DNA from 3 places in the Shewanella sp. K8 genome. Region 3 is predicted to be linked to each of the others. Evidence: predicted binding sites of a transcription regulator. Region 3 holds the regulator's gene; each other region holds the start of a gene.

Region 1 (6,836 bases), on a different contig from region 3:
GCCATCTCCAGTGTGGTTTCCGGTGTGACATCGACAGTGGCTTTACCCTTGAGAATATAGAGGGCTCGCTTGTTGCCGCCGCGATACTTCATTCTGGCCACGGTTTCCTGGCCCATGTAGCAACCCTTGGTGAAGCTGATGCCGTTGATGGCCTGCAGGTTGCACATTTGCGGTACAAATTGGCCCATGTGTGATGCCGGCAGGTTAGGGTAGGCGGCAAGGATTTCCAGCTCTTGCCAGGCACTGGCATCGACTGGAGACTGCTGCTGGCACAAGGCCTCGGCCCGGGCCTTGGGCAGAACCAGAATAAAGCGCTCGCCATCCTGCAGTACCACGCCGTCATCGACAGCACTCACTTGCTGCTCTGGACTGAAGCCCGGGAACTGCTCTGCCAGCCAAGTGGCAGCCTTGGCGCCGGCTACACCCAAGAGACTGTAATCGTCGCTGACATCGACCAGTTCGGCCTTACTGAACACAGCGTACTTCTTCAGTTGCGGCAAGTCGGCAGCCAGGGTATCCCTTGGCATCATCAATATCAGGGCATCACCCAGGGCAAAGGTTCTGAAACTTGAAAGCATTTTGCCTTTGGGATCGCAGTGAGCGCCCCAACGCCACTGCTCGGCCGTGAGAGAGCTGATATCCGTGGTGACCTGACCATGGATAAAGCTGCGGCCCTGTTCGCCGGTAACGGCAAGCAGACCCAAGTGAGAGAGGCGGGAAATAAGCAGATCCGGAATGCCGGCATCCAGTGGCCAATCGGGCTGAGAAACGCAAATGCTCATAACAAGATCCTGAGATTGAAGGCATTAAGAGATCTGCGATTGTAGCGGATTTGACAGAAATAAACAGGGCACCGATAGCAATATGGCGCCCTGTGAAAGCCTCAAAAAATCAGAACAGCAGTCTGGTACGGATAGTACCTTCGATAGACTTGAGCTCTGTCAGTGCTTCTTCAGCCTGGGTGGTATCTACCTCCATCACCACATAACCTATAGTAGCCGTGGTTTGCAGATACTGGGCTGAAATGTTGATGCCTTTCTCCGAGAACGCCTGGTTAATCTTGATCAGAATACCGGGGCGGTTATGGTGAATATGCAGCAGGCGGGAGGCATCTTTATGCTGCGGTAGCGATACTTCCGGGAAGTTGACTGCCGACAGGGTAGAACCGTTGTCTGAGTATTTGGCTAGCTTGCCGGCAACCTCAATACCTATGTTTTCCTGGGCTTCTTCTGTGCTGCCGCCTATGTGTGGGGTCAGTAACACATTGTCCAGACCGCGCAGCGGGCTTTGGAATTCGTCAGTATTGGACTTGGGCTCAACCGGGAACACGTCGATGGCGGCACCTGCCAACTGTTGCTCCTTGAGGGCTACCGCCAGGGCGTCGATATCCACCACAGTGCCGCGGGAAGCATTGATCAGTATGCTGCCTTTGCGCATCATCGCCAGTTCGGCCTGGGCAATCATTTCTTTGGTTTGTGGTGTTTCAGGCACATGCAGGCTGACCACATCGGCTTGAGACAGTAACTGCTCCATGGAATGTACCTGCTGGGCGTTACCCAGCGGCAGCTTATCTTCGATATCGAAGAAGATCACTTTCATCCCCAAGGTTTCGGCGAGGATCCCCAACTGGGTACCGATATGGCCATAACCTATGACCCCCAAGGTCTTGCCACGGGCTTCGAAGCTGCCATTGGCGCTCTTGAGCCAGCCACCACGATGGGCCAGGGCGTTGCGCTGCGGAATACCGCGCAGCAGCATGATGATTTCACCGAGTACCAGTTCGGCCACGCTGCGGGTATTGGAGAAGGGCGCATTGAACACAGGAATACCCAGTTGCTCGGCAGCCTTGAGGTCGACCTGGTTGGTGCCGATACAGAAACATCCTATGGCAACCAGCTTTTCCGCCTGTTGTAATACTTCTTGGGTCAGTTGGGTACGGGAGCGGATTCCGACGAAATGGGCATCTTTGATCGACTGCTGAAGCTCTGAGCCGGAGAGTGATGCCTTGTGATACTCGATATTGGTATAGCCAGCCCTTTCCAGCACATCGACGGCTGATTGGTGGACGCCTTCCAACAACAGGATTTTAATTTTATCCTTGTCCAGCGAGTGTTTCGCCATGATATAGGTACCCTCTTGATTATTAACTAATGTACGTATGCTATGATGCTTTCGCCCATGCCCAATCAAAGTAGCACTTTTTTCAGGTGAAGTGGAGGGCTAGATGGCTAAAGTATTTTTTCCTAATTGAGAACAATCACTGGCATAAGGAAAGTGGCTTGAAAAACACAATTATCTGGCTGGTCGTTTATTTTGTGGTACTTATCTGGTCGGCGGTAGCGCCTAAAGATGATTTCACTTGGTGGCTGGAGGCGCTGCCTGGGATGCTGGCACTGCCGATACTGTTTTTTACCCGCAAACGTTTTCCGCTGACTCCGCTGCTTTATGGCCTGATCTTGGTGCATTGCCTGATACTGTTTGTCGGCGCCCACTACACCTATGCCGAGGTGCCGCTGTTCGATACTTTAGCACAGTGGATGGGCTCTGAGCGTAACAACTACGATAAACTGGGTCATTTGGCCCAAGGATTTATCCCGGCAATGATTGCCAGGGAGATACTGTTGCGTAATCAAGCAGTGAAACCTGGTGCCTGGTGTGCTTTTCTAGTCAGTTGTTTTGCCTTGGCCTTGTCGGCTTTCTATGAACTGATTGAATGGTGGGTTGCCGCGGCTACAGGCACAGGTGCCGAGGCCTTTCTCGGCACCCAGGGCTATGTCTGGGATACCCAGTCGGATATGCTGATGGCTCTTATCGGTGCCATCGCCGCCCTGCTGGTTTTATCCTCATTTCATGACCGCCAGTTGCAGCGTCTTGGCGCCGATTGACAGGTCGGGACAGAGAGAGCCATATACAGTCTTTACAATATTTCATCTGGCAATGCGACTAAAGATTGTTAGAATCATACTTTATGGTGATGAAAACCGGACACTATCTGGTCAGAATCATCTGATACTTTTTGTGTAAGCTCACGGAAAGTGATTAAGGAAGCTATCCCTTTAGGGATATGAGCGAGACTTTTCAGGGAGAAGAGTAAATATGAGTAGTATCAATGAGTTGGTTTTTATAAACCAGATAGCCGCCCCTTGTCATTTGGCCATACTGGCCGAGTCCATTGGTCTTAAGACCCGTATAGTACGCCACCCGGAACAGTTGGATCCGCAGAAGAGCGATAGTACTTTCTATCTAATTTCTCAGAAGGGGTCGGCGCTGGACAATAAGGGCATTCCTCTGCTGGCCAGCCGTCTGGTCTCTCATGTTCCTGTCGCCCTCTATCAAGTTGCCAGAGGTTCACTGGATCAGGAATCGGCTATGTTGCTGGGGATCCGCGGGGTACTTTATTCAGATCAGCGCATCGATCTTATGCTTACTGGCCTGCGCAAGATGGTGGCCGATGAGCTCTGGTACGACAGAACCCTTATCAGCAAGATGTTCCGTAAGCTGGTCAAGACCTTGGACACTGGCAATGAGATGTCGGCCGATACGGTTTCCATGCTGCAGATGTTGACCCGGCGTGAACGTACCATTATTCAGCTGGTTTCCAGTGGTGCCAGGAATAAAGAGATAGCCCAACGTCTGTGTATCAGTGAGCATACGGTCAAGGCGCATATTTCATCGATTTTCCGCAAGACTCAATCTCGTAATCGAGTCGAATTGTTGCGTTGGGCCCAGACCTATCAGAGTCACTTCGATCTCATCAGTTGATTTGTCGCTAGATCCAGCCTGAACTTGGCCCCGAATGGGGCTTGTTTATGCTTTGATGGCTTTTATGTAAGCCAAGTCAGTGGAAAATTCCTGTCAGAGTGCGGCAATCGCCGCTGCTTTGTGTTTTTTTGCGCGTCGGGAATGGCTTTCAGCCAAAGCCATGATAGCCGTTGTGCCAGCGACCTGAAGTCGTGGGGCAAATGAGTCGATGCACAAGGGCCAGTTCACCATCCCTGGCTCGCGTTCGAAAGCATGTTGCTGCGCAACTCTCGCCGAGTCACAGGAGCGCCTGTGCATAAGCCTGCGGCAGGCAATGGGAGACCGTCCGTCGCTGGAAGCCCTGCCAATACTAATTAGTAACTTATAGTTAGAAGCCATGATAGCCGCTGTGCCAGCGGCCTAAAGTCGTGGTGTTCCACACCACACTGGACAAGGGGCTTTGCTTGTCCAAAGCCCCTTGCATCCCCAAGGACACCCCGACGTAGCCGAAATCCCCGCTGGCTTATGAAGCAAATTGGCTACGCTCAGGACTCGCATCCCTGCTCGACCTTCGAGCCTCGACCTCCCTGTCTCGGCTACGCCAATTTACAACAACGCCGGCGGCGGCTCCGAAGGGGGAATTGGTGTAATTCTGTTAGCACTGAGTAGCTTGAAACATCTGAAGTGTCTGCAGACATACACCTCATTTTCAGGCACAGGCGGAACTGTGACCGTCGAAAACAAGGATGTTTTCGTCGAGGCTACAGGGACGTATTCACGCCGTGTCACAGGATCGCCTGTGCGAGAGCGCACCGCAGGTGATGGGCTGCAACTTAGCTGGCAGCTAAAACCAGGTTTATTAGTGAGATTTGGTTCAAAGCCATGATAGACGCTGTGCCAGCGGCCTAAAGTCGTGGTGTAAATGCCTCCATGCACAAGGGTCAGTTCGCCATTCCTGGCTCTCGCTCGCAGCCAGTCGCTGCGCGACACTCGTCAAACCACACCGGACAAGGGGCTTTGCTTGTCCAAAGCCCCTTGCATCCCCAAGGGCACCCCGACGTAGCCGAAATCCCCGCTGGCTTATGAAGCAAATTGGCTACACTCAGGACTCGCCAAATGCATCCATGCATAAGGGCCAGCTCGCCTTCCTTGGCTCGCGCTCATGAACTTGTCGCTTCGCAACATTCGCCCTGCTCGACCTTCGAGCCTCGACCTCCCTGTCTCGGCTACGCCAATTTACAACAACGCCAGCGGCGGCTCCGAAGGGGGAATTGGTGTAATTCTGTTAGCACTGAGTAGCTTGAAACATCTGAAGTGTCTGCAGACATACACCTCATTTTCAGGCACAGGCGGAACTGTGACCGTCGAAAACAGGGCCGAATTTTGTTCCTGACAAATTCGGCATTTCCTACGTCCATGTAGGTCAGATGTTTTCGTCGAGGCGACAGGGACGTATTAATGCCGTCTCACAGGATCGCCTGTGCGAGAGCGCACCGCAGGTGATGGGCTGTAACTTAGCTGGCAGCTAAAACCAGGTTTATTAGTGATATTTGGTTCAAAGCCATGATAGCCGCTGTGCCAGCGGCCTAAAGTCGTGGTGTAAATGCCTCCATGCACAACGGCCAGTTCGCCATCCAAGGCTCGCACTCGAAAGCATGTTGCTGGCGCAACTCTCGCCATGTCACAGGGTCGCCTGTGCATAAGCCTGCGGCAGGCAATGGGAGACGTCCGTCGCTGGAAGCCCTATCAATGTTATTTGGCTATATTGAACTGAAAGCCATGTTAGCCGTTGTTCCAGCGGCGAATACTCGCCTTGTTATTCGATGCTTATGGTATGGGGTTTCCAGGAAACCGCTGGAACCATAAGTTTTCAAGCCACAATGACTCACGCTCAGTTGGCAATTGGGCAAACAAAAAGGGAGCCAAGAGGCTCCCTTTCGCATCAAGCACCAGAGTGATTAGTTCTGGATAACAGTGGCAACGTTGTAGTCGCCGCTTTGGGTTACGCTGATAGCGTTGCTGGTACCGGCCTGAGAACCGACAACCAGGTTTTCGTTACCGCTTTGGGTGATCATCAGGCTGTTACCTGTACCAACCACGGCGAAGGCGCCGCCATCAACACCGCTCACCCAGTTGTTGTCGCCGCTTTGAACGATTTGAGCCAGGTTGTCATCACCCAGGATCAGCAGGTCTACCAGGTTGAGGTCACCGCTTTGAGTGGTTTCGATGTCGGTATTGTTGTAGCCAACAACAGTGACCAGAGCTTCGTTGGCGCTGCCATCTTGCTCCATGTCAACTTCGTTGTTCTCACCTTCCAGCTCGGCATAGGCAAAGTTTTCAGTGCCTTCCTGATGGATTTCGATCTGGTTGTCTTCACCTGTGGCGAATGCAACCAGCTCGTTGTAATCGCCCTGTGAAGTCAGGTCCATGCTGTTGTCAGTGCCATAGGCGGCGGCAGTAGCGAAGTTGGTGCTGCCATCCTGCTCCAGGTCGATGTTGTTGTCGTCACCCCAGATTTGGAATTCAACGCCGTTGGTGTCGCCTTCCTGCTGGATATCGACTACGTTGTCGCTACCTTGAATATCGGCAACCAGCAGATCGCCTACCGCGTTGCCATCACCTTTCTGGTAGATTTCAACGTCGTTGTCATCACCTGTGGTGAATTCGAGTACTGCGGTGTTGGCAGTGCCGGTTTGCATCATTTCGATGTTGTTTTCAGAGCCGGACAGGGCGTAAACAAAACCAGTGTTCAGATCGCCTGCCTGATCGATTTCGATGCTGTTGTTATCACCGGCAACGCCACGCACGCCACCTATGTTGCTGTTGCCTTCCTGCAGCACGGTCACAGAGTTACCGTTACCTACGTTGGGGCTGAAATCAACGGCTATCATGCCGGCTTCGTTGTTGTTACCGTTTTGGCTGATATAGCCAGAGTTGTCGTTGCCGTTGACACGGAATACTGCGAAGTTGGTGTCACCGTTTTGGTTTACTTCGGCGCTGTTGTTGTCACCGATCAGCTCAACATTGGCTTCGTTGAAGAAACCGGATTGAGCGACAGTTGCAGTGTTGACGTTACCGTCTACATCGACGCTGGC
Region 2 (6,836 bases), on a different contig from region 3:
CTGCGGCGGTCAGTCGTCGTCAAAATTAGACATTCATCCATATAGACGTCTATAATGCCCGCTCTCGGCCAGGCCGGGAATGACAGCACAGTATTTCAGTCAACCTCTCGTGGTGCCCCGGAATGAAAGACCGGGGATAATCGGGAAGCCGGTGAGAATCCGGCACTGCCCCCGCAACGGTAAATGGTGAGAGACAGGCGCGCCCAAGTGGTGTCATAAAAGCCGGGTCTTGCGCGGTCAACCGCATAGCCAAAGTCCGGAGACCGGCCCTGGAGGTATTTCGATGATTTCGGTGGGCAGATCTCGAAATGCGGCAGCCAAGGGGCTCTCCCTGCCGTGGCACTCTTGCCCCGTTTCCCTTTCAGGAGTCAAAGGAAAATGGGTTTCAAACTAAATCATCTCGCGCTGCTCTGCGGTGCATTTACATCAGTTCCCGTCATGGCGAGTGCTACAACCCAGGCCGTGGATGAACAGCTGGTGGTCATTGGCCGTCAGGATGACACGCCGCTCAATATTGCCGCCAATGTGGTGGTCATAGATGCCGCCGATATTCAGCAAAGCGGTGCCAGTAATCTGAGCGAGTTGCTGCGTGGCCGCAGTGGCATTCAAATATCGGACAATAACTCAGGGCCTGTGCTGGCGATGCGCGGTTTCTCTTCCAGCCAAGCGGTGAATAACACCCTGATACTGATAGATGGTCGCCGACTCAACAATATCGATATTGCCGCCCCCAGCCTGAGTGCCATTGCGGTCAATCAGATTGAAAGGGTAGAGATCCTTTCCGGCAGCGCCGGGGTGCTCTATGGTGATCAGGCAGTCGGCGGAGTGATCAATATTATCACCAAGGCGCCCAGTGCCAGCGGTGGCAACCTGACCCTCTCCGGTGGCAGTTTTGACACCTACGAAGGCCGTGGGGATCTGTCCGGCGCCATCAATGACAACTGGCGTTACTATTTGGCTGCTGCTTACAACGAGAGCGACAACTACCGTAGAAACAATGCCAACGAAACCGGTTCTGTGCTGGGGCGTCTGCAATATGATTCAGAGTTGACCAACTTCTTTGTCGAAGGCAGTTACTACGATAACAAGCGCCAGACTCCAGGCTCACTGACCCTGGCTCAGTTTGAAGCCGACCCACGCCAGGCGACATCGACGCCGGGTGATTACAACCATGAGATGACTTCTGCCTGGCGTGCTCATCTCCAGCGCCAGGTGCACGCCAACTGGGCCCTGGCTGCGGACCTCAACTACAGTGATACTCTGGTGTCCAGTGTCAGCTATGGCAGCCCAGGTCGTAACGAGCGCTCGCTGTTGGAATTCAATCCCAAGGCGCTGGGGCGTTATCAGACCCGCAACGGTGAGCTGAGCATAGTCATAGGCGCCGATATTCAACGGGGTGAAACCGAGTTCGATCTCAGTTATATGCAGCGCAGCAATACCCAAACCATGACCAGCACCTATCTACAGGCCAATGTGCCGCTGACCAACAGCCTGAGCTATGTGGTGGGCGGGCGCTATGCCAAGGTCAAGGATGAACTCAAGGACGGTCAGATTTACCCCAATGGCATAGATTTGGATGAAGACGCTCACGCGCTCGAGTTGGGGCTCAACTATCGGCCGCTGGAAGGCCACAGATTCTATCTTCGCGGTGATGAGAGTTTCCGTTTCGCCAAGGTCGATGAGCAAGCTTATACGCCGCCAACAGTCGTCGGCCTCAAGCCGCAGACCGGCCGTTCCATTGAAGCCGGCTGGGATTGGACCTTGAGCAACCAGAGCCTGCGTCTGAACCTGTACCGACTGTCGCTGGAAGATGAAATTGTCTTTGACCCCAGTGCTGATATGCCTATCGGCGGTGCTTTTCCCGGCGCCAACGTCAACGCCGATGCTTCCCGCCGTTATGGCGCCAGCCTCGACTGGGACTGGCAGCTCAATGAAATGCTGCAGTTGGGACTTGAGTACAACTATATCGATGCCGAATTTACTGAAGGCGCCAACAAAGGCAAATCTCTCTCCTGGGTGGCCGAGCATTCCGGGCGTGTCTACACCAGTGTGGACTTTGGTCAGCACTGGCAGCTGTTTGTCGAGGGGCAGTATCTGGGTGATAGATATATGGAGGGTGACAATGGCAATCAGCACGATAAACTGGACAGCTATTGGCTGGGGAATATCGCCCTCAACTACAGCCGAGATGCCTGGCTTGCCAGCCTGAGGGTCGACAACCTGTTTGACAAGCAATACGCCAGCTCAGGTTATTTCAGTACTTGGGGCGATGGTTATTACTCGGGTAGCGGCCGTGCGCTGAGATTCAGCGTCAGCTATCGCTTCTGATAGCATAGAAAGCCGGGGGTTCCCGGCTTTTTTCTGCCCGTATTTCTATCTGTTTTAGTTGGAAAGTACTCACCGACAAGGAGGCAAGAGTCGAAATATGAAAGCTGATTTTAGATATGGTTTGAGAGGCGTGGCCATAGCCCTGTTGTCGCTGCTTTTGCTGGCTTGCTCCGAGCCCAAGCTGGCATATATCGGCAGCAATGGCAAACTGCTGGCCTTCGGTGACAGCCTGACCCAAGGCGTTGGTGCCAAGGCCGGGCAGGATTATCCCAGCCGTCTGGCCGAGTTGTGCCGTTGTGAGGTGATCAACGCCGGGATTTCCGGTGAGCAATCTGCTGCCGGGCTTGAGCGTTTGCCGGCACTGCTGGATGAAACCAAGCCGGATCTGCTTATTTTGCTCGAAGGCGGTAACGATATTCTCCGCGGTCGTAGCCAGGTGCAATTGGCGCAAAACATTGAGGCCATGTTACTTGAGGCCAAAGCCCGGCAAATTCCGGTAGTGCTGCTGGCTGTGCCGCAAAAGAGCCTGCTGCTGTCCCCCCTGCCTTTGTATGCCGAACTGGCCGACAAGCACGGCGCCATCTTGCTGGAACAGACTCTGTCCGAGCTGCTGCGTTCAAACGAGCTCAAGTCCGATACTGTGCATCTCAATCAACAGGGGTATTCGCGTTTGGCACAAGTCATCTTTACCAGGCTGCAGGAGGCGGGCGCTTTTTGATGCTACTTTTTGATTCTATTTGGCAAAAACCGGGCTAATTATCGATTCAACTTGACCCTGGTGGGCGTTTTATGGGTAAATTCTCTGCCATAATAAATGGCAATAGTGCCTCCATAATAAATAACAACAGGTTTAAAGAATCACATGACAGATCTTGAGCAGCAGGTTTTTACTCAAGTGCGTGCCATTATTGCCAACGAAGAGCAGGTGATAGGGCGCCGCGGCATCCTGATCCCGCTTAAGAAGGCCATTATTGCTGATGGCGATATTCGCAATGTGATCGATATTGTCGCGACCGATCCCGCTCTGGCAGCTCATCTGCTGTGGCGCAGCAATAACGCGCTCTCTCCTTCCGTTCAGCCAAACCGCAGCCTCAAGGATGCATTGGTGCGTCTGGGACAGGTCAATATCTACCGTTATGCCTTTAGCTTTTATCTCAAAGAGCGGCTCGATGAATTGCCGCAGCCATACCGTAAACTGGTACTTGGCTATTGGCGCCTGACTGAGTCTGTGGCGACCGAGTCGGTGGACAGCTTGCATCAGATGCAAGGGGTACAGATAGACGCGGATGAAGTGCAGACTCTGGCACTGTTCAGCGTCTTTGGTCAGATTATTGCCCTGACGGCGTTTGCCTATCTCAACGCCGAAGCCGAGCAGTGCTTCCCGCTGGGCATTATCAAGACCCTGATAGAGACCCAGCAGCAGACGCTGACGGTGGAAGCTTTTGAATCTCTGGGGTTGGATGATGAGCTGCAAAGCGAGTTTATGGTCGCCCATAACCTGAGACAGACCCGGGATCCCAATTCACCCGGACTGGTACTGAGAAGGGTATTGTCCCAGCGCGGTCTGCTGCTGAATCCTCTCTAGATGCTTTGTGACTGCCGCCGACTTTCAGGCGCGGTGGCAGCCGCTCAGTCAGTGTCTGTCTTGACGCTGTAATCCCTCTTTGGCAATCAATTCCAGCAGCCTTTGCAGCTGCACTCTATTGCTGCTGTCGCGGCGGTAGGCACCGAACAGCGGCCGTTTCAGGCCTTCCTGCCCCAGTTTCACCGAGGTCAGGCTCAAGCCCTGGGCTTCGGTCAGTGACCAGTTGGGCAAGGCCGCAACCCCTTCTTTACAGGCGATGCGTTGCAGCAACACATTGGTGAGATCACAGCGTTTTTGTGGGCCGGGCACCACTCCGGCCGGCTCGAGGAAGTGACGGAAAATATCCAGCCTTTCCAGCGGTACCGGATAACTGATAATAGGTTCCCTGGCCAGTTGTTGCGGCAAAATATAGCTGTTGCCTGCCAGAGGGTGATCTTTGGCCATCACCAGTCTCACTTCAAAATCAAACAGATGCTGATAGGCAAGGGCATGGCCGGGCACAGGATCTGAGGTCAGCACTATATCCAGCTCACCGGTTTCCAGCGCATTGAGAGAGTCGAACAGATGGCGGCTGGAGAGATCCAGATTGGCATCCGGATAAGACTGATGAAAGGCTTCCATTACAGGCATCAGCCAGCGAAAACAGCTGTGACACTCAATACCCACCTTCAAGGGACCGCTGCTTCCAGATAGACCGCGTTTGAGCACAAATTCGGTTTCCTGTACCCGGGGCAGTATCTCTTCTGCCAGGGTCAGCAGGCGACTGCCCTCAAGCGTGAAGGTCAGAGGTTTGCTTTTGCGAACAAATACCTGGGAGTTAATCCGGGTCTCCAACTCTTTAATCTGGTGTGACAGCGCCGACTGGGTGACAAAACGTTTCTTCGCCGCGCCGGCCAGACTGCCACTTTCTTTCAGTGCTATCAGAGTACGAAGGTGTCTCAGTTCTATCATTTCCTCTCCACATGAATGCCGCTCATGTTGCCCTTGAATTCAATTCGGTTGCCTGTGCTGAGACTAGCACAATAAACTTCTAGACGTCCAGACGCCCGGTTTGATTTGTTGTGTTTCGGCGTCGCCAGTCACTTGCTGCACAGTTTATAGAGGATGGTATACATTATGCAATTAAATAGTCTTGGCTTTCCCCGTATCGGACGTCGACGTGAACTCAAGTTTGCTTTGGAGAAATATTGGCGCGGTGAGTCCAGCGTGGCCGAATTAGAGAGTGTTGCCAGGGAGCTTAGGCGTACCCACTGGCAGTGGCAGGCCGACGCCGGGGTGGCGCAGCTGCCGGTCGGTGACTTTGCTTACTATGATCAGGTGTTGACCCTGAGTGCGACTCTGGGGGTCATCCCCGAGCGTCACCGTGACGGCGGCGCTGTCAATCTCGATACCCTGTTCCGGATTGCCCGTGGCCGAGCGCCCAGCGGCAAGCATGCGCCGGCGTCTGAAATGACCAAGTACTTCAACACCAACTACCATTATCTGGTGCCTGAGCTCAGCGAAGATCAACGCTTCGATATCGCCTGGGAACAGTTGTTTGAAGAGGTGACCGAGGCTCAGACGCTGGGCCACACTGCCAAGCCGGTACTCTTGGGGCCGGTCACTTTCCTGTATCTGTCCAAGACAGTGGGCTCAGAGTTCGACCGTTTGACACTGCTGCCGGCGCTGGTGGAATGTTATCAAGCCATTCTGGCCCGATTTGCCGCCCAGGGTGTTGAATGGGTGCAATTGGATGAACCTGCGCTGGCACTTGAGCTGGATGACAACTGGCAACAGGCCTTCAATCAGGCCTACGGCGTACTCAAGTCGGCGCCGCTCAAGCTGTTGCTGGCAACCTATTACGGCACTGTAGCCCACCATCAAAGTCTGTTGTCGGCACTGCCGGTGGCGGGTATTCACCTGGATCTGGTCACCGCGCCCGAGCAGTTGCAGGCCTTTGTCGGTGCATTGGCGCCCGAACAGGTGTTGTCGGTTGGGGTGATCAACGGCCGTAACGTCTGGGCCGCCGATCTGGATCTTGTGGCCGAGCAGTTGGCGCCACTGGCGCGGGATCTGGGAGACAGGCTCTGGCTCGCCACTTCCTGCTCCCTGTTGCATACCCCGGTGGATCTCGAGGTGGAGACTGCGCTGGCGCCCGAGCTTAAAAGCCTGCTGGCTTTCGCCAGGCAAAAACTTACCGAGTTGCAGGAGCTCAAGGCGCTTTTGGAGGCGCCTGAGACTGAAAATGCCAAAGCCGTGGTCGCCCGTTGCCGGGATCGGCGCGCGGCCAGGGCGCAGGGGCGTAATCAACAGCTCAGTGCCAGAATCGATGCCCTGAGCGCAACCGATTACGACCGAAACCATGAGTTTGAGGTGCGCAGACAAGCCCAGCAGGCCAGGTTCAAGCTGCCTTTGTTGCCGACGACTACCATAGGTTCATTCCCGCAGACGGCAGCCATTCGTAACCTGCGTAGCCGCTGGCGCAAGGGTGAGTTGGACGATGCTGTGTACACAGAGCAGCTGCAACAGGTGACCCGGGATACCATAGAACGTCAGCTCAAGCTGGGCATAGATGTGTTGGTACACGGTGAAGCCGAGCGCAACGACATGGTGGAATACTTTGGTGAACAGCTCGATGGCGTAGGTTTTACCAAACATGGCTGGGTGCAGAGCTATGGTTCCCGCTGCGTCAAGCCGCCGCTGATCTACGCCGATGTGACCCGTCCCAAGGCGATGACAGTCGACTGGGCCGAATATGCCCAGAGTCTCACCGACAGACCAGTGAAAGGCATGCTGACCGGGCCCGTGACCATATTGCATTGGTCCTTTGCCCGCGAGGATATCAGCCGCGAGCAGATAGCGACTCAGTTGGCCCTGGCGATACGTGATGAAGTGGTGGCATTGGAGCGGGCGGGCATAGGTATTATTCAGATTGATGAGCCGG
Region 3 (6,836 bases):
TTGGCTATTGGCGCAGATAAAGCCGGTGATCACCAGGCGCTCATCGGGATGCTCGGCCAGCAGCCGCTGCACCCTTTCACGGGACTCATCGAGGCGAATCCTGGGGACTGCGCCCTCATCGGCAATCAACAAACTGCGGGCATCCACATGGGAAGCGGCGACACCGGACTCCCGCAGTAGCGCCGCCATCAGTCTGGCCGACCAGCGTTCACCGAAACCCACCACCTGATTGCATTGGTATTCGCTGAGTTCAGGCAAGGACAACAAACTGGCCAGTTGCGCCTTATCTGTAGACAGACGCTCCCGCAGTTGACGCGCCTGTTCATTGCCCAGCAGCTGTTCAATCAGATTCTGCTGATAACCGACAAGCACCTGCAGCTCTTCCTGCCACAGAGCGCCGGATTCCTTCAGGTTCAGCAGTTTATAGAGAAAATTGGTACTCTTGCCGGCGGCGGAAACCACTACAAGATCATCTGCATGACCATGGGTCAGCAAAATATGGGCGACCCGTCGGTAGCAATCGGCATCGGCGAGACTGGAACCGCCAAACTTATGTAGGTGACAACGTGCCATCTCAAGCTCCTTCAATTCAACAGTTTGCGGCTGCAGCCAATCCGGCGGCGATATCATCCAGCAGATCCCGGCCATCTTCTATGCCCACAGACAAGCGGATAAGCGTGTCTTTAATGCCGGCTTCGGCGCGAGCATCACACGCCATGGCTCTGTGGGTCATGGTGGCGGGCACGGCCACCAGGCTCTCAACCCCTCCCAGGCTCTCGGCCACGGAAAACAACCTGAGCGCGCCAAGGAAGGCAACCACCTGCGCCTCATCACCCTTGAGTTCAAAACTCAGCATAGCGCCAAAGCCACTCTGCTGCCTGGCGGCAATTTCATGACCTGGGTGGCTCTTAAGCCCCGGATAGTAAACTTTGTCTACCACGGGACTCTGGCTCAGTAGCGCCACTATGCGCTCGGCATTGGCCTGATGCTCGCGGATCCTCAGCGCCAGAGTACGCAGGCCACGCAGGGTCAGGTAGCTGTCGAAGGCGCCACCGCTCAGCCCAAGCGTGTTGGACCACCAGTGCAGCTGCTCTGCCAGTTCAGGATCTTTGGCAATCACGGCGCCGCCCACCACATCGCTGTGGCCATTGATGTATTTAGTGGTCGAGTGCACCACTATGTCGGCCCCCAACAGTAAAGGCTGTTGCAGCGCCGGCGATAAAAAAGTGTTGTCGACCACCACCAATGCGCCCTGCTGGTGGGCCGCCTCGGCAATAGCGGCAATATCCACTACCCGCAGCAGCGGATTGGACGGAGTCTCGAGCCACACCATGCGCGGCTTTTGCGCCATGGCAGCGGCGAGTGCTTGCGGGTCGGTTTGATCCAAAACCTGCAAGCGAAACTGGCCCTTGGCAGCCAGATTGGTGAACAGCCTATAGCTACCGCCATAACAGTCATGGGGCACCAACAAGAGGTCATCCGGCCCCAGCAGGTTGACCACCAGAGTAATGGCCGCCATACCGGTCGCTGTGATTGCCGCACTGCAGCCCTGTTCCAGCTCCCCCAAGGCATCCCCCAGAATGGAGCGGGTAGGATTACCCGAGCGGCTGTAATCAAAGGCTCTTGGCTGAGTGTGACCATCAAAGGCATAGTTGGTCGACAGATAGATGGGTGGCACCACGGCCCCGTGCTGGCTGTCTGATTCGATGCCCTGCCGGACCGCTGTGGTTGCTAATCGCCGCTCTGTCATAATCGACTCCTGAATGCTGAGGTTCGACACCATAAAGATGTCTGGACGTCTAAATCTAACCAATGACCATCCAGCCGTCAATAGGCATCAAGACGTTTGGACGTCCAAATGTATGGATTTCTGTTCATATTGCACAGATTTTGCAGGCAATCATTTGACTGTATCCTGTAAGGGTTTAAAATCTGCTGCGAATTAGTGAGATCACAGGTGAATCAATGACTGAATGGAATGGCGAATACATCAGCCCTTATGCCGAACACGGCAAGAAGAACGAGCAAGTGAAAAAAATCACTGTCTCTATTCCGTTGAAGGTGCTGAAAGTATTGACCGATGAGCGCACCCGACGCCAGGTAAACAACCTGCGGCACGCCACAAACAGCGAACTGCTGTGCGAAGCCTTCCTGCATGCCTATACCGGCCAGCCACTGCCCAACGATGGGGATTTGTCCAAAGACAAACCCGACAGCATCCCGGAAGAGGCCAAGCGCATGATGGATGCCATGGGCATAGAATGGGAAGACATGGAGTAAGTGTGTTGTCCCTCAGAATTACCTTATAGTTGAACAAGGATCGCGGTGCGATCCTTGTCTTTTTTTGGGGCTTGCGAATGTTGTCACTGATAGATCCCGTCACCCTGCTACTGGCGTCCCTGATCATATTTACCGGCGCCCTGACCCAGTCGTTGATAGGCTTTGGCTTGGCCGTGGTAGCCACACCTTTGCTGTATATCGTCGATCCGGAACTGGTTCCTGCCCCTGTTATCGCCATGGGGTTTTCCATCGCCCTGCTGACACTGGTACGCGAGCGTGGCCACCTGGAATTCAACGGCCTGCAATATGCCTTGTTGGGGAGGCTCCCCGGCGGCCTGATTGGCGCCACCCTGCTGTTGCTGGCGCCGCAGCCTATTCTGGGCTTGACCATAGCCCTGATTGTGGCCGTAGCCGTATTCCTCAGCCTTAGAAAGTACAGCATCAAGATCAACCGCCTCAGCCTGTTTATCGCCGGGATATTTTCCGGGATCTTCGGTACCGTGGCCGCCATAGGCGGACCGCCGATGGCCCTGCTGCTGGCGGGTAAGGATGCCAGTCAGTTCCGCGCAGCGCTGTCGGCCTTCTTCATCTTCAGCTCATTGATAGCCTTGATTATTCTCGGCTGTTTTGGCCTCTTGACCCTGAGGCACCTATGGCTTTCGCTGTTGCTGCTGCCTTCGGTATTTCTCGGTTTTCTGGTGGCTGGCCGCTTGGTGGGCCGGGTGGATAAAGAGAAGACCCGAGTCCTGACGCTGGCGCTGTGCGCGTTGAGCGCCCTGTTGCTGACCATCAAATCAAGCCTGGCGCTCATCAACGGTTAATTTTAGAAGTGATAGCTGGTTTGCAGTACGCCGCCTATGGCGTCATCGCTGCCAAACATGCCGGTGAGATCCAGCCGGAAACTGTTGCCTATGGCGAACCCTGTCCCGAGTGAATAAAGATCGGCGGTGTGATCATTGAGATCCTGGCGATAACCGAGCCGTAAAGCAACCCAGTCAGCAGGCCGGTATTCACCGCCTAAACGCCAATAGCGGCTGCCCTCAAGCTCGGCAAACTTGTCGTTGTCGGTAAGATCCAAGTCGCTGCTGAGCGAAAAGGCCGCCCAGTCATAGGCCACCCCTGCGGTAACCATAGGTTTCACCTGATAGGTAAGCTGCACGCCGCCGGCCTCTATGCTGCTTAAGTCCCGCTTGATGAGGTTGCGACCACTGACACCGATAACCAAACCATCCAATGGCTGGAATGCCAGACCGATATCCAGGTTAAAGCCTGTGTCATCGCTTCGATAATCATCATCGTTGAAGTCATCGGCATCGAAGTTGTTGGCGCTGACGGCATAGTTAAAACTGTCCAACCGTTGCAGCTTGGGGGTAACTCCCACTGTCACCGGCATATTGACGATAGATAGCGAATAGCTCACGGCAACCCCGAGCTCGGAAACCGCCCCGGCCACGACTCGCCCTTGGGAGGTCAAATCTTGGATTTCCGGCGGATTATTGGGGTCCAAATTGTCCAGGGCATCAATATCCGCGGCGGCGATTTCGGCTATTCCCAAGGCATCGAGATAACTCTTGAATACAAAGGCATAATTAAAACCATCCGAGGGCATGACCAAAGCCATATTGATACCGGCACTGACGTAAGCGCTATTGCCCTGCAGCGATTTCAAGTCACCACTGAGGCGCTTTCGGTAGTCATCGATAGCCGCTGTGTCGGCGGCGTCTATGGCATTAACCAGGGCGTCATAGTTATCCTGCAGGGCATCAAACTTATCGATCATCTGATCTTTATCGGCGCCATCGGCGCCTATGGTTGGAATGAGTAAACTGAAGTCATTGCTGCGGCGCGAAGGCAAAGCCAGCAGTGCCGGATTGGAAAAGGCCGCCGCCTCACGATTACCGGCCGCCACGGCAACGCCGCCCATGGCATCGGCGCGGGCCTCATAAACATCCTGCCCAGCCAGTGCCAATGTGCTGGCAAGTCCCGTGGTAAGCAGTGTCAAAAGACTCAGTTTCATCTCATCACCCTCTTGCTTTTATCTGTAACCAGACGCAAGACGTTAGTTATATGGGTTAAAGATAGTCCAAATCTCGATGAAACTATGGCATCAAACACAAAAAAGCCCGTACCAAATGATACGGGCTGAGGCTCAAACAGGTTCAGAAGTGCTTGTTAACCAAGATAGCTCTGACCTGCATAGAGAATAAAGTGTCTAAGTGCCAGCACGCCGGTCAGGCTGCAGCAGGCTACCGCCAGCATGGCTCCCTTGCTGTGACGGGTACTCGCCGGCAGCAACAGCATGGAAAGCAGCGGGATACCAAAACCTATACCCACAACCCCAATCCAGAACACGCTGGCCCAGACGCCGCTTGTCAGTGATGCCAGCGCGGCGGCAGCAGCGCCACCCTTGAAGTAGAGCGCGCAGAACAGCATAAACAGGAACAGGATTTCTGCCGCCATTACCGGCAATTCCAAACCGTGCATCCGTCCCAGCTGTGAGCAGTGCTTGTCTGTCTTGAACAGCAACAGTGCTACTACCGCGTTGGCTGCCGCACCGGCCGACAAGCCGGACACCAGGAACAGTGCCGGTAAGACGGCAGTGTTCAGCATGGGGTAGGCGTTCATGGCAGAGATCAGGAAGCCGGTATAGGCACCCACGACAATCGCCAGCACGAACAGCAGCACTTCCATGGTCTTGCGCAGGCCAGTCAGTGATTCTGCAATCCCCTTGAGGAAACCCAGGCCCCAGTTGCCGAGATCATCTTTCAGCACGACCAGCGCATAGGCAAAGGTCAGCGGAATGTAAACCAACAGCGCCAACACCCCGATGGACATGACAGAGGTCAGGTTATAGTTGATCAGAATCAGCCAGAAGTGGAATGGCTTGGTCAGGTCAAACACCAGACACAACATCCCCAGACAGATAGCCACTGGCGCTATCAAGGCTGCTGCCTTGAGAATGCCGCTGTCACCCTCTGTCTTGTTTTGCACCCAACGCAGCCCGATCCCAATCAGCAGACTGCCTGCCGACAACCCCGCCAAGAAGAGGTAAACGGCTATGACCCAGTGCCAGGTGACAGGGTCGTATTGCGTCATATCGCCCCAAGTATTGTTCATGATTGGATCCCCCCTCTCTTGACAGGAATACGGTAGATTCTGGGTTTGGTTCCCAGATGGGTCTTGTCCTGATAAGTCACGCGGGTGTTGAGCAGAGTCGCCACCTCGCTGCCGGCCTCGTTGGCATCACCGAACACCAGGGCGTCTGTGGGACACACAGTCACACAAGCGGGTTGTTCGCCGCGCGCCAGTCGGGTGTCCTTACAGAAGTTGCACTTGTCGGCCACCTTGGTTTCCGGGTTCATAAAGCGCACTTTGTAGGGGCAAGCAGCCACACAGTACATACAACCGACACACTTTTCCGCCTTGATGGAGACTATGCCATCCTCGCCCACATAGGCCGCTCCGGTAGGGCAGACCTTGACGCAAGGGGCATCTTCACACTGCTGACAGGACACCCTGTGATACTTGAAGTGCAGATGCGGCGCATCCCCGAATGGACCTTCTACCCGTACCTGCAGGCGAGTTACGCTCTCAGGTACACCGTTTTCGCTGCGGCAGGCGACGTTACAGGCCTGACAGCCGATGCACTTATTCTCGTCGTGCACCATCACATATCTTTTAGTCATCTTCGCCTCCCCTTATGCCTTTTCCAGCTTCACACCTGTGGTGTGTACGTTCATACCGCACACAGGTGCAGTCACGTTGGGCAGCAGGTTGCCGCAGTGCACGCCCTTGCCGGTCGCCCGTGCCAGCTCCTTGTTCTTGGAGCCAAAGCCCATGTAGGCGAAAACAGTGTCGGGACGTATGCCCTTGGTCACCAGCGCATGGCCCTCTTCACTGCCGACACTGGAAGTGAGGCGAATGGCATCCCCATTCTCAATGCCATGCTTGGCGGCGGTGTCCGGGTGGATCCAGACGGCGTTGTCGGACATCAGGTTGGCCAGCATAGGCACATTGTGGGTCGCGCCATTGGTATGCACCGCCACTTTGCCCTGAATAAAGTAGAGCTCGTCCGGCTGTTTCAGGGTCACTTCGCGATAGGCGATAGTGCCGCGTCCAGGCGCCATGTCTTCCACCTTGGCGGAGGTCAGTTCAATCTTGCCGCTGGGGGTCTTGAACTTGAGCGCGCTGCCGTAAGTACCGTCTTCATCCACGGTTCTGGCGTTGGGGTAGGCGGCGACAAAATCGGCCACCATCTTGGGTTCGCGCAGCATCAGCGGCTTGCCGTAGCTGACAAAGCCCTTGTCCTTGATGTGCTGCAGCAGCTTGGCGTCTTTATTCACCTGCAGGAATTGCAGGGTTTCCATGTTTTCCCAGGGATAGTACTGCTCCAGGCCCATCTCTATGCCCAGTTCACGGAAAATTTGCCAGGAAGGCTTGGCATCGCCAATCACATCCACCACTTGCTGACGCAGGTAGTAGGCCGGGTTCTTGCCGGACTTGTCGGCCACCTCTTCATCCCGTTCCAGGTAAGTGCACTCGGGCAGTATGATGTC

What was found. Region 3 encodes MetJ, which represses methionine synthesis genes. Its sites were predicted from a motif close to TAGACGTCTAGACGTCTA; they were not measured.
Region 1: serA (phosphoglycerate dehydrogenase) is a predicted target of MetJ. The motif match lies at 2,214-2,231, and genes of this name have one in related genera.
Region 2: metE (5-methyltetrahydropteroyltriglutamate--homocysteine S-methyltransferase) is a predicted target of MetJ. The motif match lies at 4,937-4,954, and genes of this name have one in related genera.

The regions. Positions count from the first base shown of each region.
Region 1 covers NZ_JAPEHY010000020.1:36,030-42,865, forward strand. Annotated here, with positions in the region: gene ygfZ (tRNA-modifying protein YgfZ) at 1-782, opposite strand, end outside; gene serA (phosphoglycerate dehydrogenase) at 892-2,121, opposite strand; gene ON072_RS12185 (DUF2238 domain-containing protein) at 2,280-2,885, shown strand; gene ON072_RS12190 (helix-turn-helix transcriptional regulator) at 3,097-3,762, shown strand; gene ON072_RS12195 (curlin) at 5,700-6,836, opposite strand, start outside.
Region 2 covers NZ_JAPEHY010000013.1:13,944-20,779, forward strand. Annotated here, with positions in the region: cobalamin riboswitch at 94-286, shown strand; gene ON072_RS08800 (TonB-dependent receptor) at 379-2,328, shown strand; gene ON072_RS08805 (GDSL-type esterase/lipase family protein) at 2,426-3,046, shown strand; gene ON072_RS08810 (HDOD domain-containing protein) at 3,191-3,913, shown strand; gene ON072_RS08815 (LysR family transcriptional regulator) at 3,962-4,864, opposite strand; gene metE (5-methyltetrahydropteroyltriglutamate--homocysteine S-methyltransferase) at 5,030-6,836, shown strand, end outside.
Region 3 covers NZ_JAPEHY010000021.1:50,802-57,637, forward strand. Annotated here, with positions in the region: gene ON072_RS12590 (bifunctional aspartate kinase/homoserine dehydrogenase II) at 1-573, opposite strand, end outside; gene metB (cystathionine gamma-synthase) at 590-1,750, opposite strand; gene metJ (met regulon transcriptional regulator MetJ) at 1,966-2,280, shown strand; gene ON072_RS12605 (sulfite exporter TauE/SafE family protein) at 2,358-3,101, shown strand; gene ON072_RS12610 (conjugal transfer protein TraF) at 3,104-4,297, opposite strand; gene nrfD (NrfD/PsrC family molybdoenzyme membrane anchor subunit) at 4,453-5,397, opposite strand; gene ON072_RS12620 (4Fe-4S dicluster domain-containing protein) at 5,394-5,966, opposite strand; gene phsA (thiosulfate reductase PhsA) at 5,979-6,836, opposite strand, start outside.